Regions from separate parts of the Pseudomonas sp. TE6288 genome, predicted to be linked through region 2. Evidence: riboswitches for the same ligand, from Rfam matches in the RefSeq annotation. Region 2 holds a riboswitch; each other region holds the start of a gene.
The links. A riboswitch is a leader RNA that binds a small molecule or an ion and turns the genes downstream of it on or off. The one in region 2 is predicted to bind cobalamin.
Positions count from the first base shown of each region.

Region 1: it holds a riboswitch for cobalamin, as region 2 does, so the genes downstream of both, ACVWY1_RS12780 (ABC transporter substrate-binding protein) here and cobW (cobalamin biosynthesis protein CobW) in region 2, are expected to answer to the same signal.
Region 3: it holds a riboswitch for cobalamin, as region 2 does, so the genes downstream of both, ACVWY1_RS01670 (TonB-dependent receptor plug domain-containing protein) here and cobW (cobalamin biosynthesis protein CobW) in region 2, are expected to answer to the same signal.
Region 4: it holds a riboswitch for cobalamin, as region 2 does, so the genes downstream of both, cobO (cob(I)yrinic acid a,c-diamide adenosyltransferase) here and cobW (cobalamin biosynthesis protein CobW) in region 2, are expected to answer to the same signal.

Region 1 covers NZ_JBSSEW010000010.1:229,733-231,925, reverse strand. Annotated here, with positions in the region: gene ACVWY1_RS12785 (DUF1624 domain-containing protein) at 1-906, shown strand, start outside; cobalamin riboswitch at 934-1,131, shown strand; gene ACVWY1_RS12780 (ABC transporter substrate-binding protein) at 1,241-2,193, shown strand, end outside.
Region 2 covers NZ_JBSSEW010000017.1:102,371-104,563, forward strand. Annotated here, with positions in the region: gene ACVWY1_RS19085 (CbtA family protein) at 1-401, opposite strand, end outside; gene ACVWY1_RS19090 (CbtB domain-containing protein) at 412-597, opposite strand; cobalamin riboswitch at 698-920, opposite strand; cobalamin riboswitch at 982-1,178, shown strand; gene cobW (cobalamin biosynthesis protein CobW) at 1,280-2,193, shown strand, end outside.
Region 3 covers NZ_JBSSEW010000001.1:376,403-378,595, forward strand. Annotated here, with positions in the region: gene ACVWY1_RS01670 (TonB-dependent receptor plug domain-containing protein) at 1-773, opposite strand, end outside; cobalamin riboswitch at 864-1,241, opposite strand; gene ACVWY1_RS01675 (DUF2946 family protein) at 1,384-1,773, shown strand; gene ACVWY1_RS01680 (TonB-dependent receptor) at 1,845-2,193, shown strand, end outside.
Region 4 covers NZ_JBSSEW010000019.1:104,360-106,552, forward strand. Annotated here, with positions in the region: gene ACVWY1_RS20385 (cobyrinate a,c-diamide synthase) at 1-622, opposite strand, end outside; gene cobO (cob(I)yrinic acid a,c-diamide adenosyltransferase) at 619-1,230, opposite strand; cobalamin riboswitch at 1,343-1,560, opposite strand; gene ACVWY1_RS20395 (hypothetical protein) at 1,710-2,193, shown strand, end outside.

The DNA of each region.
Region 1 (2,193 bases), on a different contig from region 2:
GGCCGTGGCGATGTCTCGGTGTTCCTGTTCAAGCGCGGTCTGTTCCTGGTGGTGCTGGAATTCACCCTGGTCAACTTCGCCTGGACCTTCCAGTTGCCTCCGAGCGTGATCTACCTGCAGGTGATCTGGGCCATCGGCCTGAGCATGCTCGCCCTGTCACTGCTGGTGTGGCTGCCGCGCCCGGCGCTGCTCGCCCTCGGCGCGCTGATCGTCGCCGGTCACAACCTGCTCGATGGCCTGCACTTCGGGCCGAAATCGGCGCTGCATGTGCCATGGGCGATCCTGCATGAGCGCAGTTGGCTGGAGGTAGGCGAACATCTGCGCCTGCGCACGTCCTACCCGCTGTTGCCGTGGATCGGCGTGATCGCCCTGGGTTATGGGCTCGGGCCGTGGTTTGCCCGGGGCAGCGACGCCGGCAAGCGCCAGCAGCGTCTGCTATGGGCCGGCGCGGGCCTGCTGCTTGGGTTCGTCGCGCTGCGCCTGCTCAATGGCTACGGCGAAGCCCCCTGGAGCCTCTACGCCCGCGTCGGGCAGACGCTGATGAGCTTCTTCAATATCACCAAATACCCACCGTCGCTGCTGTTCCTGGCCCTGACCCTTGGCGTCGGCCTGCTCCTGCTGCGCGGCTTCGAGCGTGCCGGCGACGCCCGCTGGATCGGCCCGCTTGCGGTGTTTGGCGCAGCGCCGATGTTCTTCTACCTGCTGCACCTGTATGCGCTCAAGCTGCTGTACGTGGCCTGCGTGGCACTGTTTGGCCTGAACCAGGGCCGCTATTTCGGTTTCGATGGCATCGGGGCGGTATGGCTGACCGCCGTGCTGCTGCCACTTGTCCTGTACCTGCCGGTGCGCTGGTTCGCCCGGCTGAAAGCGCGACGGCGCGATATCGCCTGGCTCAAGTACCTGTAAAAGCGTTTTCACCCGACAGCCCGATGGTCTACCATGCCGCCCGCCGGTTTCCACACGGAATCAAAAGGGAATCCCGGGCTCGCCACTGGCGATCCAAAGGGAACTGCCCCCGCAACTGTAGGTGCCGAGCCTGCGCCATCGATGCCACTGGGTCTGCCGACCCGGGAAGGCTGGCGCCGGCCTGGACGCACCAGTCAGGAGACCTGCCGGCACGCATTCACCAACCGGCGGGGTGTCCGGGATGGTCATCCGCCCTGGCCGCGTGCTTGCGCAGGCTGCCGGGCGATGCCTGTCCGTGGGCCATTCCGTGCACCACCCAGGAGATCGCCCCACCATGCCGCACCGCCTCGCCGCCCTCCTCGCCGGCCTGTCCCTGTCGGGCCTGGCCCACGCCAGCGCCACCCAGTACCCGCTGACCGTCGACAACTGCGGCATGCCGCAGACCTTCACCCAGGCCCCGCAACGGGCGGTGACCGTCGGCCAGGCCGGCACCGAGCTGCTCTATGCCCTGGGCCTCGGTGAGCGGCTGGCGGGCACCTCGCTGTGGTTCAACAACGTGCTGCCGGAATTCAAGACGCAGAACGACAAGGTCCCGCGTCTGGCCGACAACGAACCGAGCTTCGAGGCGGTGGTCGGCAAACGTCCGCAACTGGTGACGGCGCAGTTCGAGTGGATGATCGGCGCCCAGGGCGCGGTCGGCACCCGCGAGCAGTTCCAGGAGCTGGGCATCCCCACCTACCTGCTGCCCTCGGACTGCGAGGGCAAGGACAACCTGGTGGGCGCCGACGGCACCCGCCTGCAGCCGTTCAAGGTGCAGAGCATCTACAAGAGCGTCAGCCAGCTGGCCGAGATCTTCGACGTGCAGGAACGTGGCGCGCGCCTGAATGCCGAGCTCCAGGGCCAGCTGGAACAGGCCAGGCAGCGCCTGGCCGGCCAGGACCTGGCGCACACCAGCGCGCTGTTCTGGTTTTCCAGCGCCGACCTCAAGACCGACCCCTATGTCGCCGGCCGCCAGGGCGTGGCCGACTACATGCTGCAGACCCTCGGCGTGCGCAACGTGGTCGAATCCAGCGAAGAATGGCCTACCGTGGGCTGGGAGACCCTGGCCAGGGCCAACCCCACCTGGCTGATCGTCGCGCGCATGGACCGCCGTCGCTACCCGGCCGACGATTACCAGAAAAAACTCGACTTCCTGCGCAGCGACCCGGTCACGCGCAATATGGACGCGGTCAAGCACGGCCGCATCATCGTCCTCGATGCCGACGCCATGCAGGCCGGCATACGCCT
Region 2 (2,193 bases):
GCGGCGGTGCCAGGCAGTTCCGGTGGCAGGCCCAGGGTCGGCGCCAGGCAGAACACGGCGAAGCCCGCCAGGCCCCAAAGCGCACCAGTGGCCACCCGGCCTGGGGCGCGCAGGCTGTACAGGGCGGCGAGGATCAGGGCGAAGCCGACGGCGACCACCAGGTTGCCGCCGGTGGTGGACAGGATACGCTGCCAGCCATCTTCGGGTGCCCAGGCCTCGGCGCTGTGCTCATGAGGCGCGGCGGCCTCGCCATGTTCATGATGTTCAGCGGCGGGGGCGGCGGTTTCATAGGTTTCCGCCTGGAGAATCAACGGGGCGACCCAGAAGCTTTGCAGGAGGGTCAGCAGCAGGGCGGCGAGCAGGCCGCTGAAACCCGCGGTACGGGCGATGCGCGTGATCATGCGGGTGTACTCAGTGGCAAGGGAAGGCGGCGCTGTGGCGGGTGTCGTGGGCGGCGTTGTGCACCGCCTCGATGTGCGAGAAACCGGCGAAGTACACCAGGCACAGGCCCAGCAGGCTGGCGCCGACCGCGACGATCAGGCGCTGGCTGAGACTGACGGGGGTGGCGATACTGGGTTTGGCGTGGGTGATGGGCATGACGCGTTCCTCTGCTGCTTTTGTTGTGGCAACGGGCAGGCGCGACGCCCCCGGGCACGGCTGGCCCAGGTGATACGACAGCGCCCGCCCACCGCGGGGTGTTCTGCAAGCATGTCAGGCCGGTCTCCGGGCTGGCGAGGTGGAGCGGGGCTCCATCGATCAAGCGCCACCTTCCCATGCCGCACGATGGGCACAGTGGTCTGGACGCTTCTCTCGCTTACCGTTGCGGGGGCAGCACCGGCCTTGTCGCCCTCTTCAAGGAGGCGCGACGCACCGGTTTCCCGTTTCACCCCCGTTGGGGGCACCTGAACGCAATGCGCTAGCAAATCACGGGGCCGGGCCTGCGTCAATCGCCGCGGCGGTTGACCGCCAGGCAGGCACTGCGTAGCCTTGCCGGTTCGAGGTTCCCGGGCGCTGGCCCGGGCTAAGACGGGAACGCGGTACAAGCCGCGGCTGCCCCCGCAACTGTAGGCACTGAAGGGTTCGGCACAGCCACTGCGCACGCGCGGGAAGGCGCCATCCCACCGGCTTTGATGGCCGGCGGTGCAAGCCAGGAGACCTGCCTCGCAACGTTTTCGACTTTCAACCGGGCGGGGTGATCCGGTGGCGAAACAGCCAGGCCGACACGGGCCGTGGCTGTCGTCCTGCATGCCCGCGCCATTGCTGCCAAGGGCATCGCGACATGAAAACACTGGCCAAGCTCCCCGTCACCATCGTTACCGGCTTCCTCGGCTCGGGCAAGACCACCTTGCTGCGCCATATGCTCGACAACGCCCAGGGCCGCCGCATCGCGGTGATCGTCAACGAGTTCGGCGAGCTGGGCATCGATGGCGAGATCCTCAAGCAATGCAGCATCGGCTGCTCCGAGGAAGAGGCCAATGGCCGCGTCTACGAGTTGGCCAATGGCTGCCTGTGCTGCACCGTGCAGGAGGAGTTCTTCCCGGTGATGCGCGAGCTGGTGGCGCGCCGCGGCGACCTCGACCATATCCTTATCGAAACCAGCGGCCTGGCCTTGCCCAAGCCGCTGGTACAGGCCTTCCAGTGGCCGGAAATCCGCAACGCCTGCACGGTCGACGCGGTGATCACCGTGGTCGACAGCCCGGCCGTGGCCGCCGGTACCTTTGCCGCCTACCCGGACCAGGTCGATGCCCAGCGCAAGCTCGACCCTAATCTCGACCATGAGTCGCCGCTGCACGAACTGTTCGCCGACCAACTGGCCAGCGCCGACCTGGTGGTACTGAACAAGGCCGACCTGATCGATGCCGAGGGCCTGGCCAAGGTCCGTGCCGAAGTGGCCGAGGAACTGCCGCCGGCGGTCAAGGTGATCGAGGCCAGCAGCGGCCGCCTGCCACTGGAGGTGCTGCTGGGCGTGGGCGCCGAGTCCGAGGCGCATATCGACGGCCGCCGCACCCACCACGACAGCCATCACGACGGCGATGACCATGACGACCATGACCACGACGCCTTCGACTCGATCTCCATCGACCTGCCCGAGGCTGACGAAAGCCTGCTGCTCGATGCCTTGACGCAACTGGTTACCGAGTTCGGCATCCTGCGCGCCAAGGGCTTCGCCGCCATTCCCGGCAAGCCGATGCG
Region 3 (2,193 bases), on a different contig from region 2:
AGCCGCGCATCGTCGCCGAAGGCCTGGATCGCCTTGCCGCCGAAGGTGGTCACCTCGTAGCCGCGCTTCTTGTCGCTGACGTTGCCGCTGTAGTCGCGGTTGCGAAACGGCTGGTAACCGTCGGAGACGTTGTGACTGACATAGGCCAGCAGGCCCAGGTCGCCGAAGCCATTGCTGAAGATCCGCTCGACGCGGGCGTCCTTGCTGCTGCCGGCGAAGCTGTCCAGGCCCAGGTTGACCTCACCTGAAGCCTGACGGCGTTGCGGGCTGCGGGTGACGATATTGATCACCCCCGCCACGGCCTGGGTGCCGAACAACAGGCTCTGGCCGCCCTTGAGCACCTCGATGCGCTCCACCGCGTTGGCCGGCAGGGTGTCCAGGTACAGGCCGCCGTACAGGCGGTTGTTCAGGCGTACACCGTCGAGCAGGATCAGGGTGTCGTCGTTGCGCCCGCCGAGCAGCGAGTAGGTGCCGTAGTCGAACGGGCCGTTCTTCGGCGCGACGTAGAAGCCGGGGATGAACATCTGCATCACCCGGGTGATGTCGGCGCCGGGGCCGGCGCGCTCGATCTGCTCGCGGCTGACGATCTCAACCTTGCTGCCGTACTGGGCCATGGCGGCGACCGTGGTCGACTCCACCGACGGCGCGGCGACGATCTGCTGGTCGAGGATCAGGGGGGTGTTTTCGGCCAGTGCCAGGGGGCTGGCCAGGCAGCCCAGGAACAAGGTCCGGGCCTTGGGGAAACGACGTCGGGAGTGAATCACAGCAATCATGCTCTTCTCGAAAGTGACTTTCGCAGAAGCACGCAGGAGCACGGATCGCGCACACGCCAATACCGGCCCATGCCCGCCCACCGCAGGAGTTTGCCTACAACATTCCAGGCCGGTCTCCGGGCTCGCAAGACAAGGGTTCGTACGGAAAGTCGCCGAGCGGCGATCAGGCAAGGCGAAAACAGGCGAGGAACGGCCGGGGTCGCGCCCGACTTGACTGGTTGTCAATGAGCATTCCGACCGGGCTGGCGCACCAGCCTGTTTTCAACGCAGCATGATCGTCGCGCAGGCACTTTCCGTGCAAAGCCTAGATGTCTTCACCTTCCCATGACGCGCGGGCCACAGTGGTCTGTCGAAGGCATCACTTGCATACCGTTGCGGGGGCAGCACCGGACTGGCGCGAAGCGCGTACCGGTTTCCCGTTTCACCCCGTGCGCGACGGCATGGGGCACCTGAAATCGGTCGGCATCTGAACACCTGGGGCCAATGGGCGTCAAGCGAGGCGAGCGAATCGTTTCGAATGTTTTTTATCGCCGGAACACTCTAGTCAGATGTGTCAAAAGTTGTAGAATCCGCACGCCTAACCCATTCCCATTCCCTTCGAGCTTTGCCGATGAAGCTGGCCCGCCACACACGATCGCAAGTCGCCTGGGTGCTGTATTTCAGCATCCTGTTCGGCTCGTTGCTGTGCGCCATGGGCCATGGACAGATGGCAGGCTTTCGCCTGGCCGGCCTGGATGACGCCGCCTGGTGCGCGGCCGACAGCAGCGGCGTGTTCAAGGGCGACCAGGACATCACCGACCCGGTGCTGCCCGCCGGCGGCGACTGCGTGATCGCCAGCCTGTTCAGCGCCACCCTGCTGGCGGTGTTCTTCGGCCTGCTGGCCCTGCTCGCCGGGGAGTCGAGCAAACCCTTACCCAGACAACCCGCGCCGACCCTGCCCAAGCAGCGCTGGCCCCTGGTCAATCCCCGCGCCTCCCCCGCTTCGCTTCTCGCGTTCTGACATCGCCACGCCCGAGTGCCGCCTGATCGGCAGCGGGCGTGCGCCCACCGATTTCAGCCAGGAAGCCTTGCATGTTCCGCATGACCACTTTGGCGCTGCTCGTTGGCAGCGCAACCTGCGCCTGGGCGCAGGATGACACCCTGACCCTGCCCGCCAGCAACGTCACGGCCACCGCCGCCACCAAAGAAGCCACCACCCTGGACCTCGACCGGCCTATCGAAAGCGGCTCGCGGCTCAACCTCAGCGCCCGCGAAAACCCGGCCTCGGTCAGCGTCGCCGACCGCAAGACCATGGAACGCATCGGCGCGCGCAACTTCCAGGACGCCGCCAACGCCCTGCCCGGGGTCAACGCCTCGGCACCGCCCGGCTGGGGCGGCTACGTGTCGTACCGTGGTTTCAACGGTGCCCAGGTCAGCCAGT
Region 4 (2,193 bases), on a different contig from region 2:
CGGCGGCGGCATCCAGGCGCGCGTCCAGGTCGTTGAGTTCACTGGCCTGGACCAGGCCCAGGTGGCGGCTGGGCAGCTCGATGCCACGCTCGCGGGACAAGCCGCCGTACCAGCGCAGGCCTTCGGTGAGACTGCCTTCGAGCAACTGCGCATGGCGCAGGCTGCCAACCCGGTTGGCCAGCACTCCGGCGAACGGCAGGTCGGGCTGGTAGCGCGCCAGGCCCAGGGCCAGGGCGCCGAAGGTCTGGGCCATGGCCGTGCCATCGATCACCGCCAGCACCGGCACGCCGAAATGGCGGGCCAGGTCGGCGCTCGACGGCGTGCCGTCGAACAGCCCCATCACGCCTTCGATCAGGATCAGGTCGGCCTCGCCCGCTGCTTCCCACAGCAGGCGACGACTCTCCTCGGCACCGATCATCCACAAGTCCAGCTGGTAGACCGGCGCACCGCTGGCGCGCTCGAGGATCATCGGGTCGAGAAAGTCAGGCCCGCACTTGAACACCCGCACCTTGCGCCCGAGGTTGCGGTGCAGGCGGGCCAGGGCGGCGGTGACCGTGGTCTTGCCCTGGCCCGAGGCCGGGGCAGCGATCAGCACGGCAGGGCATTGGCGCGAGTCACTCACAGCTCGACGCCCTTCTGTGCGCGGATACCGGCCTGGAAGGCGTGCTTGAGCATGCCCATCTCGGTGACGGTGTCGGCCAGTTCGATCATTTCGGGCTTGGCCGCGCGGCCGGTGACGATCACATGCTGCATCGGTGGGCGGGCCTGGATGTCCGATAGCACCTGGTCGAGGTCGAGGTAGCCATGCTTGAGGGCGATGTTCAGCTCATCGAGCACCACGAACTGGATCGACGGATCCTGCAGCAACTGGCGCGATACCGCCCAGGCCGCTTCGGCAGCGGCGATGTCGCGCTGGCGGTCCTGGGTCTCCCAGGTGAAGCCCTCGCCCATCACGTGATAGCGCACCTGCTCGGGGAAGCGGCGGAAGAACAGCTCTTCACCGGTGCTGTTGCGGCCCTTGATGAACTGCACCACGCCGCACTGCATGCCATGGCCCAGGGCCCGGGCGAGCATGCCGAAAGCCGAGCTGCTCTTGCCCTTGCCATTGCCGGTCAGTACCAGCAGCAGGCCGCATTCGTTGGGGGAATTGGCGATGCGCTCGTCGATGATCGCCTTCTTGCGCAGCATGCGCGCCAGGTGACGTTCGTCGCGTTCGGTGGATTCGCTCATCAGGGGTCTCCGCAGGCTGTCGCCGGTTGGCGACAGGGAAAAGGCGGGCAGACGGAGAACGCGCAGGGGCCGTGGCCCCAGGCCACATCGCACCGCACATCACCCTCCGTGATGCCGTTGGCAGTGACAGGCCGGTCTCCGGGCTCGTGAGCGGGCCATGCCCGGACGACGCGCCTTCCCGGATACCTGTACCCAGTGGCCATGCGCCGCCTTCTACTCACCTACCGTTGCGGGGGCAGCGCCGGATTCGCGCCTGCTGGCGCCCACCGGCTTCCCAGTTTCACCCTGCCGAACCTCGGTTCGCCGGGCACCTGAAACACGCCGCGAAGGTTAGAGGGTTGCACCGGGAGCGTCAATCGAACGAGGACCGATCTGGCCTGGATCAATGGCCGATCCGCCAGCTTGTGCCACACTGAAAGCAGTGATATCACATAGCCACCATTTCGGCTGACCTCGATCACAAATACAAGGAGCGCAGCATGCAAGGCCTGATCATCAATAACCCGCGCCTGGAATTCCTACGCTCGGCCCTGGAACGCTGGGTCGACTGCATCGACCGCTTCAACCAGTTCCAGGGCGACAACGAAGCCCCTTACTGGCACGGTGCAGCCGCCAATGCCGGGCTGCTCGCAGCCGCCGCCTGGCAGGCCGAGCTGGTGGCGCTGCAGCAGTACACGAGCAAGAAGCAGCGCGACGAAGGCGAACGCGAAGCCCGTGGCGACCTGGCCATCAGCAGCGCCGAGGAATCGATCCACCTGCACACCAGCCAGCGCTGGCCACGCATTGCCCGTCTCGACCTGGCGTCGGCGCTGCAGGAAAGCGCCATCCAGGCCAAGGCGATCGCCTACGCCAGCCAGCTCAAGGCCGGGGCGTTGTTCGTCACCCCGTGGAAGGCCGGCCAGCACGCCAGCCCCGAGGAGCTGCAGGACCTGGTCGATGACCTGCAGAAGCACACCGCCTGTG